DNA from 3 places in the Chromobacterium sp. INPA-IVC genome. Region 3 is predicted to be linked to each of the others. Evidence: predicted binding sites of a transcription regulator. Region 3 holds the regulator's gene; each other region holds the start of a gene.
What was found. Region 3 encodes HrcA, which represses chaperone genes, less so after heat shock. Its sites were predicted from a motif close to ATTAGCACTCGNNNNNNNCGAGTGCTAAT; they were not measured.

Region 1 (6,908 bases), on a different contig from region 3:
GGCCATGAATTGCAACGCTCGCTGGCGCCGCTGGGCGAACTCATCGCCACCGACAGGCAGGAACTGGACCTGGCCCAGAGCGGGGAGCGCATCGAGCAGGCCCTGGATCGCCTCCAGCCAGACATCATCGTCAACCCAGCCGCCTATACCGCGGTGGACAAGGCCGAAAGCGACGAGGCGACGGCGAACGCCGTCAACGCCGACGCCGTCGGCGTCATGGCGCGCTGGGCCGCCCGCCGCGGAGCATTGCTGGCGCACTACTCCACCGACTACGTATTCAACGGCGACGGCGAACGCCCCTGGCGGGAAGACGACGCCACCGGCCCGCAATCGGCATACGGCCGCAGCAAGCTGGCAGGCGAAGAGGCCGTGCGCCTGGCCGATGCCCGCCACTTGATACTCCGCACCAGCTGGGTGTTCGGCGCGCATGGCGCCAACTTTCTGAAAACCATGCTGAAACTGGGACAGGAGCGGGATACGCTCAAGGTCGTCAACGACCAGATCGGCGCGCCGGCATCCGCCGCCCTGATCGCCGACGTCAGCGCCGAACTGATCCGCCGCTATTTGTCCGGGCCGGCCGGATTCGCATTCGGCACCTACCATCTGGCGCCCCGCGGCGAAACCAGCTGGCACGGCTATGCGGTCTACCTGCTCCGGCGCGCCGCCGCATCCGGGCTGGCGCTTAAAATCGATCCCGCCCATATCCAGGGCATTCCCAGCAGCGAGTACCCGCTGCCCGCCAAACGCCCCGCCAACTCCCGGCTGTGTTGCGACAAGCTGAGAAACACCTTCGGCATCGAGCTGCCTGAATGGCAAAGCGGCGTGGATCAGGTGCTTGCGCAGTTGCTGCAGGCTTCTGGCTGCGGCAAGGCCCACCGGGAATGACAACAGGAGAGCAAGCCATGAAACGAAAAGGCATCATCCTCGCCGGCGGATCCGGCACCCGGCTGTATCCCGCCACCATCGCCGTCAGCAAGCAACTGCTGCCGATCTACGACAAGCCGATGATCTATTATCCGCTGACCACGCTGATGCTGTCGGGCATCCAGGATATTCTGATCATCTCCACGCCTCAGGACACGCCCCGGTTCCAGCAGCTGCTAGGCGACGGCAGCCAATGGGGCGTCAATCTGCAATATGCGGTCCAACCCAGCCCGGACGGCCTGGCTCAGGCCTTCCTTATCGGCGAGACCTTCATCAACGGCAATCCATCGGCGCTGGTGCTCGGCGACAACATCTTCTACGGCCACGAATTTTCCAATCTGCTGCAGGCCGCCAACATCCAGAACGATGGCGCGACCGTCTTCGCCTACCGGGTCAGCGACCCCGAGCGTTACGGCGTGGTGGAGTTCGACCAACAAGGCCGCGCCCTGTCCATCGAGGAAAAACCCGCCAAGCCCAAATCGCACTATGCTGTGACCGGCCTGTATTTCTATGACTCGCAAGTCGTGGAAATCGCGAAAAGCATCAAGCCCTCGCCCCGCGGCGAACTGGAAATCACCGACATCAACAACATCTATCTGCAGCAGCAACAGCTGAACGTGCAGACCATGGGCCGCGGCTATGCCTGGCTGGATACCGGCACCCACGAGTCGTTGCTCGAGGCGGGCCAGTTCATCGCCACCATCGAAAACCGCCAGGGACTGAAGGTCGCCTGCCCGGAGGAAATCGCCTTCCGCAATGGATGGATCGATGAGGCTCAGGTGCTGCGACTGGCTCAACCACTGCAGAAAACTGGCTACGGCCGTTATTTGCTGACGATGATCGCGAACTAAACCAAGCGAAGCAGAATAAGCACCATGAACGTAATCGACACCGGCATCCCTGAAGTCAAAATCATCGAACCCAAGGTATTCGGCGATGAGCGCGGCTTTTTCTTCGAAAGCTTCAACCACCAACGCTTCGAGCAAGCCATCGGCCATGCGGTCGCCTTCGTGCAGGACAACCACAGCCGTTCCGGCAAAAATGTTCTGCGCGGCCTGCATTATCAACTGGATCCACACCCGCAAGGCAAGCTGGTGCGCGTCGTCGCCGGCGCCGTGTTCGACGTTGCCGTCGACATCCGCTCAGGCTCTCCGACCTTCGGCAAATGGATAGGCGCGGAGTTGAGCGCCGCCAACAAGCGCCAGCTGTGGATACCCGCCGGCTTCGCCCACGGCTTCCTCACGCTGAGCGACGATGTGGAGTTTCTATACAAGACCACCGACTACTGGCATCCGGAGCTGGAGCGCAGCATAGCCTGGGATGATCCGGACTTGGCGATTCCCTGGCCGCTGAGCGGCGCGCCCACGTTGTCGGCTAAAGACCAGGCCGGCGCGCCGTTCGTCTCGCTGAAGAGCTGAAGCGCAGCCTCATAAGCAAACAGCCCCGCAGGCATACGCCGCGGGGCTGTTTGTTTCGGCGGACATGAGAGCATGCCCGCCTGTACGGCTCGATTTACATCATGCCGCCCATGCCGCCCATGCCGCCCATGTCCGGCATGCCTGCGGCCGGCTTGTCTTCCGGCAGCTCGGCGATCATGCAGTCGGTGGTCAGCATCAGGCCGGCTACGGAAGCCGCGTGCTGCAGAGCGGAGCGGGTCACCTTGGCCGGGTCCAGCACGCCCATTTCCAGCATGTCGCCGTATTCGCCGCTGGCAGCGTTGTAACCGAAGTTGCCCTTGCCTTCAAGCACCTTGTTCACGACAACCGACGGCTCGTCGCCGGCGTTCTTGACGATCTGGCGCAGCGGCGCTTCGATCGCGCGCAGCACGATCTTCACGCCGGCTTCCTGATCGACGTTGTCGGTCTTCAGGCTTTCCAGAGTAGCGCGGGCGCGCAGCAGGGCTACGCCGCCGCCAGGCACAACGCCTTCTTCAACCGCAGCGCGGGTGGCGTGCAGCGCGTCTTCGACGCGGGCCTTCTTCTCTTTCATTTCCACTTCGGTGGCTGCGCCGACCTTGATCACGGCAACGCCGCCGGCCAACTTGGCCACGCGCTCTTGCAGCTTCTCGCGGTCGTAGTCGGAAGTGGCTTCTTCGATCTGCTTGCGGATTTCGCCCACGCGCGCCTGGATGGTGGTGGCTTCGCCGGCGCCGTCGATGATGGTGGTGTTTTCCTTGCCCACTTCCACGCGCTTGGCTTGGCCCAGTTGGTCCAGGCTAGCCTTTTCCAGGGTCAGGCCGACTTCTTCGGCGATCACTTCGCCGCCGGTCAGCACGGCGATGTCGGTCAGCATGGCCTTGCGGCGGTCGCCGAAGCCCGGTGCCTTGACAGCCACAACCTTCAGGATGCCGCGGATGGTGTTCACCACCAGCGTAGCCAGCGCTTCGCCTTCCACGTCTTCGGCGATTATCAGCAGCGGGCGGCCGGACTTGGCCACTTGCTCCAGCACCGGCAGCAGGTCGCGGATGTTGGAGATCTTCTTGTCGAACAGCAGGATGAACGGATTGTCCAGCGCAGCGATCTGCTTGTCCTGGTTGTTGATGAAGTACGGGGACAGGTAGCCGCGGTCGAACTGCATGCCTTCCACCACGTCCAGCTCGTTGTTCAGGCTCTTGCCGTCTTCAACAGTGATCACGCCTTCCTTGCCCACTTTTTCCATCGCATTGGCGATGATTTCGCCGATGTCGGAATCGGAGTTGGCGGAGATGGAACCCACCTGGGCGATTTCCTTGGAGGTCGCGCACGGCTTGGCGATCTTGGCGATCTCGCCCACCAGCGACACCACGGCCTTGTCGATGCCGCGCTTCAGGTCCATCGGGTTCATGCCGGCGGCGACGTACTTCATGCCTTCCTGCACGATGGCCTGAGCCAGAACGGTGGCGGTGGTGGTGCCGTCGCCGGCCACGTCGGAAGTCTTGGAAGCCACTTCCTTCACCATCTGCGCGCCCATGTTCTCGAACTTGTCCTTCAGTTCGATTTCCTTGGCGACGGATACGCCGTCCTTGGTGATGGTCGGCGCGCCGAAGGAGCGGTCCAGCACCACGTTGCGGCCTTTCGGGCCCAGGGTAACTTTGACCGCGTCGGCCAGGATGTTGACGCCGGCCACCATCTTGCTACGCGCGGATTCACCAAACTTTACGTCTTTAGCTGCCATGCTCGAAATCTCCAGAATCTATTTTTGAAGTTGAGATAAGGGTCGGATTACTCGACGATGCCCATTACATCTTCCTCGCGCATCACGAGGACTTCGTTGCCGTCGACCTTGACGGTCTGGCCGGAATACTTGCCGAAGATCACTTTGTCGCCGACCTTCAGCTCCAAGGAACGGCGCTCGCCGTTTTCCAGGATCTTGCCGTTGCCAACCGCCAGGACTTCGCCCATGTCCGGTTTCTCGGCGGCTGCGCCCGGCAGAACGATGCCGGAAGCAGTCTTTTCTTCAGCCTCGAGGCGCTTGATAACAACACGGTCGTGCAGGGGACGAATTGCCATTGATCTCTCCTATTACATTGGCTGTTGAGAGTGGAACATCAGGTAGTGTTGGTTGCGATCGAGAGCTTAGCACTCGACCATCACGAGTGCTAATAATAGGGATGAGAAGCCGGGTTTTCAAGAGCTCCGCGCGTCAATTTTGCGCCGTGCCATCCTGGACGAAATTACCTACAAAGACGAGTCTGCTCGCCTCACCTCAGGCTTCAGCCATCAATGCGATATGAGTAACAAGCTCAAGATGGAGCAGAAATCGCGACCACTACCCTCTCACCCTGTTAAACTTTCTTGAAGCATTTTCTAGGTGAAAATTCAATAAAGATAACAACCACTCGCTATCTTGTGGCCATTGAAAGTCGTAAAACGGCAGGATAGCCACAAACGGGATCCGTTCCATCGCGCCAAAGCAACCCTGAGGCTTCCGACACAAGGTTATGCCTCATTTATGCTACAAGCGATTGAGCCGCCCCACCTTCAAAAGCAGCTATTTTATTGCCTCTCAAAGACACCTATCAGTAACATTGTTCGTGGCTGTTGCTCAACGCCCTCGCCGCTGTTCAGAACGATAAGATGATTAAGATCCCTGTGCGATACGAAAGCCGGACAAGAACTCAAACAATATTCACACAAATCAATCATACGTTTAAAACGCAAGGGAACACCGAACTCAGCATGAGCGTGGTATCCTGCTTGCGCAGCGTCGCCTTATGCAATTTGACCTGCGCACAACGAAACAGCGCAGCTTCATTTGTAGCAATCGTTGTGAGACAATCATTTCTTCAGATTGTTTGAAAAACTTTTAGCATTTTTATCATGAGAAAAATATGCTTCTAGCACTGTTAAACTCGATACTCTTTTCATTAATTATCGGTGCAATTCTAATTCATTTCTCTCACTTCCATGAGAAATTTTCTGCCGACCATGATTTATCTGGCGTCCAAAAATTTCATGCAACCCCTGTTCCGCGCATCGGCGGCATTGCAGTCATGGCGGGCCTAATTGTTGGCATAATCACAATATTCTTTTTGACAAGATCTTGGACGACTCCACTACTACTGCTGGCGTCTCTACCCGCATTTCTCACGGGTCTCATGGAGGATATAACCAAGAAAGTTGGGCCAGGCACGAGATTGCTGGCAACCTTCGCAGCAGCGGCTGCGGCCTTTTTCTTAGCCCAAGCAAATCTCTCAAGACTAGATATTCCTGGAATTGATACAGCCTTAAGTTCCTGGTGGCTCCTATCCCTGCTTTTGACAATGATTGCAGTAGGGGGCGTCGCTCATGCCGTAAATATTATTGATGGTTACAATGGGCTATCTGGCGTAGTTGCCATATTTATTTTTCTAGCCATGGCCTATGTCGCATTTAAGGTTCACGATATTGAATTAATGGGCTTATGTTTTACCATGATAGGAGCCATTGCTGGCTTTCTTTTTTGGAATTTTCCCCGAGGGCTAATTTTTGCCGGTGATGGAGGAGCGTATCTTGTCGGCTTCATGGTTGCTGAGGTCGCCGTTTTGCTCGTAGGCAGACACCATGAAGTTTCCCCATGGTTTCCATTACTTTGCGTTATCTACCCTGTTTTCGAAACAGTGTACTCGATTTATAGAAAAAAATTCCTCCGCGGAATGTCCCCCGGAATACCTGACGGCTTGCATCTACACATGTTGGTATACAAACGTATTGTTCGCTGGATGGTAGGCTCAAAAGACGCAGTGCATCTGACACAACGCAATAGCCTAACTTCGCCGTATCTCTGGGCATTGTCATCATTTTCAGTTGCGCCTGCCATGCTGTTCTGGAACAACACACCAGTATTAATAGGTTTTGTAATCGCATTTATGGCTACATATATTCAACTCTATCGGATGATTATCCGCTTTCGTACGCCTCGTTGGTTATTACTACACAAATCTTCTTAATCTTCAGGCAATAAAATACCCGCCCATAACTCAATACATCGAGAAGCTCTGTTTAGCTAAGTTAGTTAACCTGCAACAGTGTCCTGATCAAAATCAGGGCACGTATGAAATTTAAGATTTATTTAATATGATACTTATCCAATTAGCAGGCGGCTTAGGCAATCAACTTTTCCAATATGCATTTGGACGCGCCCTTGCCATCGAGAGTGGAGTAGATCTGTGCCTAGACACGCGCAGACTAGATGCTGAAAAAATTCACACTGGCTACTGTTTAAACAATTTCAACATCAATGCTTCCTTACTTAACGAAAAGCAAAGCCAGAAGTTCCCATCTTGGAAAGTGTCTTTATCTAGAAAAATAAAATTATTTTCTCGCTTTTTTTTAAAAATTCATCATGAGAAATCCAACAAGCACAGCCCGATTTCATTGCGTAGCAAACTAGACACTCTTTATATTGGATATTGGCAGTCGGAAAATTATTTCAAGACTCATAGTAAGACTATATTTAGAGAGCTAGAAATAATTACCCCTATCTCTTTACACTCTCAAAAAATTATAGCTCAGATGGAAAGTGTA
Region 2 (6,908 bases), on a different contig from region 3:
ACAGCGCGCTCCGGAGTCGGGATGTAGGAATCCAGCGCGTCAGCCAGACGGAAGATCGACGGCTCGCCCATTTCGGACTGGTCGCCTTCCAGCGCCAGACGTGCGGAGCCAGTCACGATCGGGGTGTCATCGCCCGGGAAGTCGTAGGAAGACAGCAGATCGCGCACTTCCATTTCAACCAGTTCCAGCAGCTCGGCATCGTCAACCAGGTCAGCCTTGTTCAGGTAGACGATGATGTACGGCACGCCAACTTGGCGGGACAGCAGGATGTGTTCGCGGGTTTGCGGCATCGGACCGTCAGCGGCCGAGCAAACCAGGATCGCGCCGTCCATCTGAGCCGCGCCGGTGATCATGTTCTTCACATAGTCGGCGTGACCCGGGCAGTCTACGTGAGCGTAGTGACGGGCTTCGGTTTCGTATTCAACGTGCGCGGTATTGATGGTGATACCACGAGCCTTCTCTTCCGGCGCGCTGTCGATCTGGGAGTAGTCCTTGGCTTCGCCACCGAACTTCTTGGACAGAATGGTGGTGATAGCAGCGGTCAGAGTGGTTTTACCATGGTCCACGTGACCGATGGTGCCGACGTTTACGTGCGGTTTGGTCCGCTCGAACTTTTCCTTAGCCATGGCAAATTTCCTGAATACGAAACAAGCAAATAAAATTGGTGGTGCCCATGGGCAGAATTGAACTGCCGACCTCTCCCTTACCAAGGGAGTGCTCTACCCCTGAGCTACATGGGCCCTTAAACAGGCTACAATCAGACGCTTGGAGCGGGTGAAGGGAATCGAACCCTCGTCGTAAGCTTGGAAGGCTTCTGCTCTACCATTGAGCTACACCCGCCTGGCTTTACAACAAGACAGCTTAACTTCACTGCCAAGCGCTTCATCTAATTCTGGTGGAGGGAGAAGGATTCGAACCTTCGAAGGCAGAGCCGTCAGATTTACAGTCTGATCCCTTTGACCGCTCGGGAATCCCTCCTGAAAGAGACCCGAATATTATAGATGACCCGCCTGATCGTCAACACCTTTTGCGAAAAAAACTTCACTTTTTCGCCGAAAAATAAAAAATGCCCCGCGACCTGCGGGGCATTCCATTTTGCTTCAATAACTTAGCTTGATCAGGCCTTGCCGGAAATCTTCAGATATTTCTGGTGAAGCTCATCCTGGGTCTCCTCGCGGGACGGATCCAGGGGGATGCAATCGACCGGACAGACTTGCTGGCACTGCGGCTCGTCGTAGTGGCCGACGCACTGGGTACACAATTCCGGGTCGATCTGGTAGATCTCCTCGCCCTGGGAGATCGCGTTGTTCGGGCACTCCGGCTCACAGACGTCGCAGTTGATGCATTCGTCGGTAATCATCAAAGACATAGTAATTTCCTCAGGTATTCCACAACATGAATTCTGTCACCCGCCGCCCGGGGTCGCAAGTTCGCGCTGGTTATATCCATAGGCGCAAACTCCCCGCCGCGACGCTCCTATCCAGGCTGGCGGCTCAATAGGCCGTAATGGACCATGCCCGCCTTGTCGCGCCGCAGCGCCGCCAGGCCTTCCGGCAACTCATCCGGCCATTGCCGCGCCTCGACATACAGCACGCCCTCTTCTGACAAGCGCTCCAGCGCCAGCGGCAGCGCCCGCGGCAGCAGGTCGGAGTCGTACGGGGGATCCAGGAAGATCACATCGAAGGTTTCGCGGCTGTTCTTCAGATACAGCAGCGCGTCGCCTGCGACCACGTCTAGCGTGCCGGCCTGCAGCAACTGGCGGTTGGCCTGCAACGACTCATAGACTTTGCGCGACTTCTCCACCATCACCACCCGCCGCGCCGAACGCGACGCCGCCTCGAAGCCCAGCGCGCCGCTGCCGGCGAACAGATCCAGGCAGCTCTTGCCGTACAAATCCTGGCCCAGCCAGTTGAACAGCGTCTCGCGCACGCGGTCCGGCGTCGGCCGCAAGCCTTCGGCTTCGGGGAAAGGCAACAGGCGGCGACGGTAGTCGCCGCCTATGATTCTGACCTTATTACGTGTCTGACTCATGAAAGCTAAACTCTAGGGACAAGCGCGAGAGTTTAACCTGATCAGGACTTTAGCGCCTCATTCCCGCGCGCCGGGCGGCGAATCTGTCGCGCCGGCGGCGAAATTCGGCAACTATTCCTTATATATGTTTCCAGCGACGCCGCAGTTTTCCGACCACGCATCGCCAGCCGATTCTGTGCTCGGCGGCGTTTGAGGATACAATCTTAGCCATTTACCGCTTTTCTGGCCCATTCACGCATGTTTAGCTTCTTCAAGAAAAAGACCAAGCCGGCGGAAACGCCGCAAATCGAAATCCCGGCGCAGGCCGCGCCGGAACAAGCGCCCACCTCGTTTGAGGCCCATGACCCCGCCCCGGCCGCGGCGCCTCAGCTCGACGCGATGCCGGCGATGACGACAGACACGCCGGCTGCCCCCGAACCGGCCCCGGCAGCGCCGATTGCGGCCGCGCCCGCCGCGCCGGTCGAAGAAGCGCCGACGCCGCTGAAGAAAATGAGTTGGACCGAGCGGCTGAAAGCCGGCCTGGCCAAGACCCGCGACCGGCTGGGCAAGCAGTTGGCCGGCCTGTTCGGCGGCGGCAAGATCGACGAAGACCTGTACGAAGAACTGGAAACGGTGCTGCTGACCGCCGACATGGGCATGGACGCCACCGTCCATCTGCTGCAGGACGTGCGCGAGCGCGTGTCGCTGAAGGGCCTGAAGGATTCGTCCGAATTGAAGGGCGCGCTGAAGGATTCGCTGCAGGATCTGATCGGCCCGCTGGAAGTGCCGCTGAACGTGGAAGGCAAGAAGCCGTTCGTGATCATGATGACCGGCGTCAACGGCGCCGGCAAGACCACCTCCATCGGCAAGCTGGCCAAGTACTACCAAAGCCAGGGCAAAAGCGTGCTCCTGGCCGCCGGCGACACCTTCCGCGCCGCCGCGCGCGAACAGCTGATCGCCTGGGGCGAGCGCAACAACGTCACCGTGATCGCTCAGCAGGGCGGCGACTCCGCCGCCGTCTGCTATGACGCGATCCAGGCCGCCGTCGCCCGCGGCATCGACATCGTGCTGGCCGACACCGCCGGCCGCCTGCCTACGCAGCTGCACCTGATGGAAGAGATCAAGAAGGTGAAGCGCGTGATCCAGAAGGCGCTGCCGGACGCCCCGCACGAAGTGGTGCTGGTGCTGGACGCCAATATCGGCCAGAACACCGTCAGCCAGGTGAAGGCCTTCGACGACGCGCTGGGCCTGACCGGCCTGATCCTGACCAAGCTGGACGGCACCGCCAAGGGCGGCGTGATCGCCGCCATCGCCAAACAGCGGCCGATTCCGCTGCGCTTCGTCGGCGTAGGCGAAAGCATCGATGATCTGCGGCCGTTCGACAGCCGCGACTACATCGACGCGCTGTTCGAATAAAACCATGATTCGCGGCCGCAGGCGCGGCCGCCTTTTCTCAGCCAACAAGCGGGAAACCTCTCAATGATACAGTTCGACCAGGTCACCAAGCGCTATCCAGGCGGCAACGAAGCCCTGAAGAACCTGTCGTTCACCATAGAAACCGGCGAAATGGTGTTTCTCGCCGGCCACTCCGGCGCCGGCAAGTCCACCTTGCTGAAGCTGATCGCCGGCATCGAGCGCGCCACCAGCGGCGGCGTCATCGTCAATGGCCAGAACCTGTCCAAGCTGCGCGCCAGCCAAGTGCCCTACGTGCGCCAGCATCTGGGCATGGTGTTCCAGGACCACAAGATCCTGTTCGACCGCAGCGTGTTCGACAACGTGATGCTGCCGCTGGACATCATCGGCTTCGACCGCCGCGACGCCGCCAAGCGCGTGCGCGCGGCGCTGGACAAGGTGGGCCTGCTGCCCAAGGAAAAAATGATGCCGATCCGGCTGTCAGGCGGCGAGCAGCAGCGGCTGTGCATCGCCCGCGCCGTAGTCCACCGCCCCAGCATCCTGCTGGCGGACGAGCCGTCGGCCAACCTGGACCGCGCCTACGCGCTGGACATCATGGAGCTGTTCAAGTCCTTCCATCAGGTGGGCGTCACCGTGCTGATCTCCGCCCACGACGAAACGCTGATGGAAGATTACGGCCGCCGCATCATCCGCCTGAGGGAAGGACAGTTCGCCGCATGAAACACTTTCTCTATCTGAACTGGCAGAGCGCCAAGCAGGCGCTGGCCAAGATCGTCCGCCAGCCCTTCGGCAGCCTGCTGACCCTGTTGATGCTGGCGCTGGCGCTGGCTTTGCCGCTGTCCCTTTACCTCGCGGTCAACAGCGTGCAGGAATGGGTGGGCCGCCTGACCGCCACGCCGCAGATCACGCTGTTCATGGAGCAGACAGCCGAACAGGCCGACATCGCCGCCGTCAACAGCACGCTGTCGCACCACCCCAAGGTGAAGAGCTTCTCCTTCGTCAGCAAGGGCCAGGCGCTGCAGGATCTTGAAAAGCGCAACGGCTTGTCCGGCCTGTCCGACGGCCTGGAAGGCAACCCGCTGCCCGACGCCTTCGTGGTGACGCCCAAGTCTCTCGAGCCGCGCGAGCTGGACATGCTGCAGAAGGAGCTGTCCGGCCTGCCGATGGTGGAGCTGGCGCAATTCGACGCCAGCTGGGCCAAGCGCCTGTACGGCATGGTGGAGATGGGCAAGAAGCTGACCTGGTTCCTGGCCGCCGCTCTGGGCCTGGCGCTGGTGCTGGTCACCCACAACGCGATCCGGATGCAGATCCTGGCCCGCCAGGACGAGATCGCGGTGTCCAAGCTGATCGGCGCCACCGACAGTTTCATCCGCCGCCCCTTCCTGTATCACGCGCTTTGGCAGGGCGTGCTGGCGGCGCTGCTGGCCTGGGGCCTGTCCTGCTGGCTGGCCGCGATGGCCAACCCGGCCATCAGCGAGTTCGCGATGCTGTACGGCGAGCGGGTGGAGCTGCGCGCGCTGAACCTGCCGGAGCTGGCGGCGCTGATCGGCATCTCCGCCGCGCTGGCGATGCTGGGCGCGCGGCTGGCGGCCGACCACCACCTACGCAAGGTGGAGCCGAAGTAAAAATGACAAGCGAAAGGTTTCAACTATCGGGCCGATTGTTAAATATCATTGACTCGGGAACCTTTCGCTGCTAGCACTCTCAATACTCGAGTGCTAACATAGCACTACCCAAGGAGGTAGCCATCGCAATGAACACAACATTTGCCCTTCCCGTCCCGTCGACCAGCGGCAGCCTGGAACAGTACATCCAGGCCGTCAACAGCGTGCCCATGCTGACGCCGGAGCAGGAAACCGAACTCGCGACCCGTTTCCAGCAGGAAAACGACCTGGAAGCGGCGCGGCAGATGGTGCTGTCGCACCTGCGCGTGGTGGTGTCCGTGTCGCGCGGTTACGCCGGCTACGGCTTGCAGCAAGCCGACCTGATCCAGGAAGGCAATATCGGCCTGATGAAGGCGGTGAAGCGCTTCGAGCCGGGCCGCGGCGTGCGCCTGTTCTCGTTCGCCATCCACTGGATCAAGGCCGAGATCCACGAATTCATCCTGCGCAACTGGCGCCTGGTGCGCATCGCCACCACCAAGCCGCAGCGCAAGCTGTTCTTCAACCTGCGCAGCATGAAGAGCGGTTTCTCCGCGCTGTCCGAGCAGGAAGCCAAATCCATCGCCAACGACTTGGGCGTCAAGCCCGAGGAAGTGCGCGAAATGGAAATCCGCATGAACGGCCAGGACATCTCCCTGCTGGCCGACAGCGACGACGAGGACAGCTACGCGCCGATAGACTGGCTGGCCGACAGCCACAGCGAGCCGACCCGCGCGCTGGAGCGCCGCGCTTTCGACCATCTGCAGTCGGAAGGCCTGGAATACGCGCTGTCCACGCTGGACGCCCGCAGCCGCCGCATCGTAGAGGCGCGCTGGCTGGCCGACGACAGCGGCTCCACGCTGCATGAGCTGGCCGCCGAGTTCGGCGTGTCGGCCGAGCGCATCCGCCAGATCGAGGCCAAGGCGCTGACCAAGATGAAAACCGCGCTCAGCGAAGGCGTGGTGCTCGACAACTGATCCCGCGCCGCCGGACGCGAAAAAGCCGCTCGAAGATTCGAGCGGCTTTTTTATTCCCTCCGCCATCCTGCGCGGAGGAAAACCATCACTCCTGCAACGTGCGGAACTTCGCCGGCAGCTTGTCGTAGGCGTCGCGGCTGATCTTGCGCAGCGGCGCCCAGGCCGGCTCCTGATCGCCCAGCGTCTCCAGGAACTGGCCGGCATAGGTCGGGAACGATGCCAGCGTGGTGCGCAGCGTCTGCTCGGCCTTGGCCTGTTTGCCAGCCAGCACCTCCAGCTGGGCGCGCTTCAGCATCACATCCGGATAAGGGCGGAACTCGGTCAGCCGGTCTTCCAGCGCCAGCTTTTGCTTCAAATTGTCCCGGTTAACCGGCAGATAATCGTCCAGCGTGTACAGCGCGTGGTAGGCGAACAAGGGCTTGGTTTCGACGATTTCGACCAGGCGCTCGGTGCGGACCTTGTCCTTGGCCGCGTTGCCGGTCGGCACGTAGAGGTTCACCAGCTCCCAGAACATGGAGGAGGTGCTGATCGACAGCCAGCCCACCCATACCAGCGCCGCCAGCAACGGCAGCCGCAGCGGCCAGGCCAGCGGGCGCTCGCTGCGCGGCGCCATCGCCATGAACACCACCAGCATCGCCAGGAAGTAGTAGTACCACAGCGGGTACTCCAGCATGCTGTGGGTCAGCGTCACCGCGACGCAGCCCAGCGCCAACACACCTTCGGGCTCGGCCTTGCGGCGGAAGAACGGCAGCACCGTCCAGACGAAGCCGGCCACCACCAGCGCGGTCACCACGCCGCCCATCTCCGCCAGCAGCTGCATCAGCAGATTGTGGGCGTTGGTGAACAGCCCGCTGTTGTAGCCGGCCGC
Region 3 (6,908 bases):
AACGCGGAGATCAATTGCTCCAGCGCGGGAGGATTCTTCATCGACACGGCATCAACCTGGAAAAAGCGGCCAGACGGCCGCGATCGGAAATCATCAAAATCAGCGGTAGCGCCGCCGCAGCCGATAATGGCGCCAGGCGAACACCAGCCGGAACAAGGGCCGGCACACCGGCAGCATCCAGACACAACGCGGCTGAAACGCCACCCGGTCCACCACCTCGCAGCCGCCGGCCGCCGCCCTCACGCGGCGGCGATGCCACCAGACGCGCTGCCCCAGCATGCTCGAGCGCTCGTCGAAAGCGCCGGGCTCGAGGCGCAGCAGCGTCAGCTCGTCGCACTCCACCGGCAGGCAGCCCAGCAACAGCATCCAGCAGCGGCCTATGCTCGCCGGCTGATCCAGGCGCGCGGGCAGATCGCCCGGCGGCAGCCGCATGCGCAGCCACGGGAAGAACTCGTCGTTGATGCCGCGCCGGCTGACCGCGTCGGCCCACACCGCCTCCGGCGGGCGCGGCAGACGGCTGCGCAAGGTGAAGTGTCCGAACACGGCGGCTCCGACAAAAAAGGCCCGTCGCCGGGCCCTGGGATCAGAACGGGAGTTTCATCCCGGCCGGAAGGTTCAGGCCGTTGGTGAAGCCGGACATCCGCTCCTGGGTGGTGGACTCGACCTTGCGCACCGCGTCGTTGAACGCGGCGGCGATCAGGTCTTCCAGCATCTCCTTGTCGTCGAGCACGCTGTCGTCGATGGCGACGCGCTTGACGTCGTGGGAGCAGGTCATCAGAACCTTCACCATGCCGGCGCCGGACTGGCCTTCCACTTCCACCAGGGCCAGCTCTTCCTGGGCCTTCTTCATGTTTTCCTGCATTTGCTGGGCCTGTTTCATCAGGCCGGCGATACCAGCTTTACCGAACATCGCGGTCACTCCTGTACGGGTTGAATGGTCTCGATGAGCAACGTGGCGCCGAATTCGCGCACCATCTGCTGCACCACCGGATCGTTTTGCATGCATTCGCGGGCGACGGCCAGTTGCTCTTGGCGCAGCCTGGCGTCGGTCATCGCCGGGGTTTCCATCCCCAGCTCTTCCACCGTCACCGCGAGATCCACCGCGTGGCCGAAACGTTCGGCCAGCGCGGCTTTGAGTTTTTCCTGATAGTCGCGTCCGCTCATGTGGCGGAAGCTCTCGGGCACCGCCAGCTCCAGGCGGTCCTGGCTCCAACTCTTCAGCACGGCGTTATGCGCCAGCATCCGCGCGGCGCCAAGCTTGATGCCCAGATCGGCGACCAGCCGCTGCCAATCGCCGTCGAAGCTGTAGCTGGACGGCTCATCCTCCAGCGGCGGTTGCTGCATGTAGGCCGGCATCGCGTCGTCGTCGGACCACGGCGCGTCGACGATCTCTTCCTCGTCGCGCTCGTCCTCCGCCTCCTGAACGGCAGCCGCGGGCGCGGCTTGAACCGGCGCCGGCTGCAAACGCGGCTCAGGCTGGATTTCCGGCTTGGGCTGCGCCGGCGGAGTCGGCTCTACCGCAACCGGCTGCGGCCGGGGCGCGGGCTCGGGTTCCGGCTCGGCGGCCGGGGTGGGCTCCGCCGCGCGGGGCTTGCCTTGCGGCTGCCCGCCGAGACCGGCTGCCTGCAACGCGCGGGCGGCCGGCGACATGCCCCGCTCCGCCGGCACCGAGGCGCTGGCGACCGATGCCGCCGACGCGGAGGCCGGCGCCGGGCGCGGCTGGGACGGAGCGGCCGGGCGCGCGGGCGCGGCGCTCTCCGCCGGCGCGTTGACCGGGTGGAAGGCCAGCATCCGCAACAGCGCCATATTGAAGCCGGCGTGCTCGTCCGGCGCCAGCGCCAGGTCCTTGCGGCCATGGATGGCGATTTGATAGTACAGCTGCACGTCCTGCGGCGCGATGGCGTCGGCCAGCGCGAACAAGGTTTCGCGCTCGGGCTCATCGTCAGCCAGCGCCGCCGGCACCGTCTGCGCCAGCGCCAGTTGCTGCAGCAGCACCGCCAGTTCGGACAGCGCGGAATCGAAACTGACGCCGCGCTCGGCCAGGCGATCGGCCTCGGCCATCAGCGCCGGGCCGTCGGCGGCGGCCAGCGCCTGCAGCAGGGTGAACAGGTAGCGGCGATCCACCGCGCCCAGCATCGCGCGCACGCCGTCTTCCTTGACCTCGCCCAGTCCGTAGGCGATGGCCTGGTCCAGCAGCGACTGCGCGTCGCGCATCGAGCCGGACGCGGCGCGGCCCAGCAGCGCCAAAGCCGGCGCCTCGTACTGAATGCCCTCGACGTCCAGCATGTGGGCCAGATGGGTCGACACCTGTTGCGGCGTCATGTTGCGCAAGGAAAACTGCAGACAGCGCGACAACACCGTCACCGGCACCTTCTGCGGATCGGTGGTGGCCAGGATGAACTTGACGTGGCCCGGCGGCTCTTCCAGCGTCTTCAGCATCGCGTTGAACGCGCTCTTCGACAGCATGTGCACTTCGTCGATGATGTAGACCTTGAAGCGGCCCATCGTCGGCGCGTACTGGGCGTTTTCCAGCACTTCGCGGATGTTGTCGATGCCGGTGTTGGACGCGGCGTCGATTTCCAAGAGGTCGACGAAGCGGCCGGTGTCGATCTGGCGACAGGCCTGGCATTCGCCGCAGGGCTCGGCCGTTGTGCCGGTTTCGCAGTTCAGGCTCTTGGCCAGAATCCGGGCGATGGTGGTCTTGCCTACGCCCCGGGTGCCGGTCAGCAGGTAGGCGTGGTGAAGCCGCTGCTCTTTCAGGGCGTTGGAGAGGGCGCGCACCACGTGCTCCTGGCCGACCAGGTCGGCGAAGCGTTTGGGGCGCCACTTGCGGGCAAGGACTTGATAGCTCATGGGGGCGGATTTTAATGGCAATTGCCGCGCAAGGCGACAGGTTTCACCGGCGCGGCCTCCCAGGCGGCGCCGGCGTCTTGTTGCGAAAGCCCGCGCCTTACTGCGCGGCGGAGGCCGGGTCCGGCCGCTGCGCCAGCGACGCGTAGTAGCGCTGCCGCAGCTGGCCGGCGATTTCCTGCACCGCCTTGGCGTACAGCGTGCTGCGGTTGTAGCGGGTGATCGCGTAGAAATTGTTCAGGCCCAGCCAGTATTCGGTGACGCCGGGCGCGGTTTCCAGCGAGAACAGCACCGCCGGCACGTCGTCCGCCAGCGGCGTTTGCGGCGCCACGCCCATCTTGCGCAGATCGCCCACCGTGTAGTGCAGATTGAATTTGTCAGCCAGCAGCTTGTCGACCTGGGCTTCCGGCGCCACGCTGGCCGGCGCCACGATGTCGTCGCCGCGCTTCCAGCCGTGCAGCTGGAAGTAATGGGCGACGCTGCCGATCGCGTCGTGCGGGTTGCTCCAGATGTCGCGGTGGCCGCTGCCGTCGAAATCCACCGCCCACTTGCGGTAGCTGGACGGCATGAACTGCGGCAGGCCCATCGCCCCGGCGTAGGAGCCTTTCAGCGTCAGCGGGTCCTTGCCCTCCTCCTTGGCCAGCAGCAGAAACTGGGTCAATTCGCCGCGGAAGTACTCGGCGCGGCGCGGGTAGTCGAAGCCGATGGTGGACAGCGAGTCCACCAGCCGGAAGCTGCCGGTGTTGCGGCCGTAATGGGTTTCCACGCCCAGAATGGCGACGATCACTTCCGGCGCCACGCCATACTCGCGCTCGGCGCGCGCCAGCGCGTCGGCGTTGTCCTGCCAGAACGCCGCTCCGTCCACGATCAGCTTGTCGTTGACGGTCGTCGCGCGGAACTGGTACCACGGCCGCGAGGTGGACGGCTTGTCCAGGATGCGGATGATGTTGGGCTTCAGTTCCACATTGGCGAACACCGCCTCCAGCTCGGGGCGGTTGAACTGGCCTGTGGCCACCTGCTCGTCGATGTAGCGCTGCACGTCGGGGCGCGCCAGAAAGGCGGCGTCGGCCTGGGCTTGCGGAGCGGTGAAGGCCGCGCCGGCCAAAGCGGCGGCGATGGCCAGTTTCAACATCGATTTCATGATTCTGCTTTCTTTTTCGGTATGGCTCGAGTTCATTCGCGGAAGGACAGCGCGTTGCTGACCAGGCGGGCGGTGATGTCGACGATGGGAATCACCCGCTCGTAGGCCATGCGGGTGGGGCCGACCACGCCCAGCGTGCCGACCACCTGGCCGTTGATGCAGTAGGGCGCGGTCACCACCGAGCATTCGTCCAGCGTTATGACTCCTGACTCCTCGCCGATGAAAATGTTCACGCCCTGCGCCTCGCGCCCTTGCGCCAGCAGCTTCAGGAGCTCGGTCTTGCGCTCGAACACGCCGAACAGCTCCCGCAGCCGCGACAGGTCGTCGGACAGGTCGTGCACCTGCAGCAGCCGCGAGCCGCCGCTGACCACCACGTCCTCGTTGCGCTTGGCCAGGGTCTGCTGGCCCAGCCTCACCGCGGCGGCCATCAATTCGGCGATGTCGCCCTGCAGCTGCCGCAGCTCGCCCTCCACCCGCGACGTGACGGCGCTCAGGCCTTGTCCGGCGTAATGCTGGTTGATGAAGTTGCCGGCCTCCACCAGTTCGGACGGCGTATAGTCGCGCTCGGTGTTCAACAGGTGGTTCTGCACGTCGCCGTCCAGCGTCACCAATATCATCAGTACCCGCCGTTCGGACAGGCGCAGGAATTCGATCTGGCGGAAGGCGACATCGCTGCGCTCTGGCGTCAGCACCACGCCGGCGAAGCTGGTCAGCTCGGACAGCAGCGACGACGCCGCCTGGGCGATGCGCTGCGGGCTGTCCGGCTGCAGATTGGCCTCCAGCTCGTGACGCGACAGCTCGTCCAGCGGCCGTATCGTCAGCAGCCGGTCGACGAACAGCCGGTAGCCGCGCGCGGTGGGAATCCGGCCCGCCGAAGTGTGCGGCGAGGCGATCAGGCCCATGTTTTCCAGATCGGCCAGCACATTGCGCACCGTGGCCGACGACAACTCCACCCCGGGCAGCAGCGACAGAGTCTTGGAGGCCACCGGCTGACCGTCGGCGATGTACCGTTCGATCAGCGCCTTCAGCAAATGTTGGGCGCGTTCGTTCATCATGTCCCCATTGTACACATCCTGCACCGCGCCAAAAGGGGGCGTGGCGCGGCTTTACGACCATGGCACGAAAACCGCCCTCCCCAAGCTGCTGTTAGCCCTCTGGTTTTCTGCGATAATCGCCCCCATCATTGGTCCGACTACCCCATTGGAGACAGCATGGCTTCCGAAGACAAGAGCAAGGCGCTGGCCGCCGCCCTCTCCCAGATTGAAAAGCAGTTCGGCAAGGGCTCGATCATGCGCATGAGCGACAACCAGATCAACGAGAACCTGCAGGTGGTCTCCACCGGCTCGCTGACCCTGGACCTGGCGCTGGGCGTCGGCGGCCTGCCGCGCGGCCGCGTGGTGGAAATCTACGGCCCGGAGTCGTCCGGCAAGACCACCCTGTGTCTGCAAGCAGTGGCCGAGATGCAAAAATTGGGCGGCACCTGCGCCTACATCGACGCGGAAAACGCGCTGGACCCGCAATATGCGCAAAAGCTGGGCGTCAAGGTCGACGACCTGCTGATCTCGCAGCCGGACACCGGCGAGCAGGCGCTGGAAATCTGCGACATGCTGGTGCGCTCCAGCGGCGTCGATCTGATCGTGATCGACTCGGTGGCCGCCTTGGTGCCGAAGGCGGAAATCGAAGGCGAGATGGGCGACAGCCACGTCGGCCTGCAAGCCCGCCTGATGAGCCAGGCGCTGCGCAAGCTGACCGGCAACATCAAGCGCACCAACACCCTGGTGATCTTCATCAACCAGATCCGCATGAAGATCGGCGTGATGTTCGGCAACCCGGAAACCACCACCGGCGGCAACGCGCTGAAGTTCTACGCCTCCGTGCGCCTGGACATCCGCCGCACCGGCGGCATCAAGAAGGGCGAGGAAGTGATCGGCAACGACACCCGCGTCAAAGTGGTGAAGAACAAGGTTTCCCCGCCGTTCCGCCAGGCCGATTTCGAAATCTTGTACGGCGAGGGCATCTCCCGCCAGGGCGAAATCATCGAGCTGGGCGTCAAGCACGGCTTCGTCGACAAGTCCGGCGCCTGGTACGCCTATAACGGCCAGAAGATCGGCCAGGGCAAGGACAACACCCGCGAATGGCTGAAGTCCAACCCGGCCATCGCCGAGGAGATCGAGCGCAAGATCCGCGAAGCGGTGGGCATCAAGATCGAGATCAACGAAGCCCAGGGCGACGAAGAGTTCGCCGACGACGCCTTCGACGCCTGATGGCGGCGGAAGGCAAAAGCCTGAAGGCGCGAGCCGCCGAACTGCTGTCCCGCCGGGAATACACCCGGCAGGAACTGGTTCGGCGGCTCGCGCCTTTTGCCGACAGCGAGGATGAGCTGAACGCGGCGCTGGACGAACTGGCCGCCGCCGACTGGCAGTCGGACGACCGCTTCGCCCGCCAGTTCGCCAGTAGCAAGGGCGCCAAGTTCGGCAGCCGCCGCCTCGCGCAGGAAATGCGCCAGCGCGGCGTGGGCAGCGAAACCATACGCGAGGCGCTGTCCGGCCAGGACGATCTCGCCAGCGCGCGCGCGCAGTGGCGCAAGAAATTCGGCCGGCTGCCGGCCGACGCCGCGGAAAAGGCCAAGCAGTACCGCTTCCTGGCGCAGCGCGGCTTTCCCGCCGACGTGATCCGCCAGGTATTGGCGGGCGGCGGAGACGACGACTTCTACGAGGACTGAGCCATGGCAACGCGCAGCATCGCCACCGAAATCGACATCGCCGCCAGCCCGGAGCGGGTATGGCAGGTGCTGACCGACTGGCGGCGCTACCCGGAATGGAACCCGTTCATCGTCGGCCTGCATGGCCGCCACGAAGCCGGCGCCCGGCTGGTGGCCACTCTCCATCCGCCAGGCGGACGCCGCCTGACCTTCCGG

Region 1: a site for HrcA is predicted at 4,478-4,506, ahead of groES (co-chaperone GroES). Genes of this name have one in related genera too.
Region 2: a site for HrcA is predicted at 5,118-5,146, ahead of rpoH (RNA polymerase sigma factor RpoH). Genes of this name have one in related genera too.

The regions. Positions count from the first base shown of each region.
Region 1 is NZ_JBTNLS010000012.1:22,666-29,573, forward strand. It holds gene rfbD (dTDP-4-dehydrorhamnose reductase) at 1-885, shown strand, start outside; gene rfbA (glucose-1-phosphate thymidylyltransferase RfbA) at 903-1,775, shown strand; gene rfbC (dTDP-4-dehydrorhamnose 3,5-epimerase) at 1,800-2,342, shown strand; gene groL (chaperonin GroEL) at 2,437-4,077, opposite strand; gene groES (co-chaperone GroES) at 4,125-4,412, opposite strand; gene ACX17K_RS20720 (MraY family glycosyltransferase) at 5,234-6,331, shown strand; gene ACX17K_RS20725 (alpha-1,2-fucosyltransferase) at 6,459-6,908, shown strand, end outside.
Region 2 is NZ_JBTNLS010000008.1:90,381-97,288, forward strand. It holds gene tuf (elongation factor Tu) at 1-626, opposite strand, end outside; tRNA gene ACX17K_RS16115 (tRNA-Thr) at 666-740, opposite strand; tRNA gene ACX17K_RS16120 (tRNA-Gly) at 767-840, opposite strand; tRNA gene ACX17K_RS16125 (tRNA-Tyr) at 894-978, opposite strand; gene ACX17K_RS16130 (YfhL family 4Fe-4S dicluster ferredoxin) at 1,118-1,369, opposite strand; gene rsmD (16S rRNA (guanine(966)-N(2))-methyltransferase RsmD) at 1,477-2,031, opposite strand; gene ftsY (signal recognition particle-docking protein FtsY) at 2,269-3,426, shown strand; gene ftsE (cell division ATP-binding protein FtsE) at 3,490-4,143, shown strand; gene ftsX (permease-like cell division protein FtsX) at 4,140-5,048, shown strand; gene rpoH (RNA polymerase sigma factor RpoH) at 5,177-6,040, shown strand; gene ACX17K_RS16160 (PglL family O-oligosaccharyltransferase) at 6,126-6,908, opposite strand, start outside.
Region 3 is NZ_JBTNLS010000003.1:446,493-453,400, forward strand. It holds gene recR (recombination mediator RecR) at 1-41, opposite strand, end outside; gene ACX17K_RS07515 (Rv1443c family protein) at 100-543, opposite strand; gene ACX17K_RS07520 (YbaB/EbfC family nucleoid-associated protein) at 584-910, opposite strand; gene dnaX (DNA polymerase III subunit gamma/tau) at 916-2,853, opposite strand; gene mltB (lytic murein transglycosylase B) at 2,951-3,991, opposite strand; gene hrcA (heat-inducible transcriptional repressor HrcA) at 4,024-5,046, opposite strand; gene recA (recombinase RecA) at 5,203-6,255, shown strand; gene recX (recombination regulator RecX) at 6,255-6,713, shown strand; gene ACX17K_RS07550 (SRPBCC family protein) at 6,717-6,908, shown strand, end outside.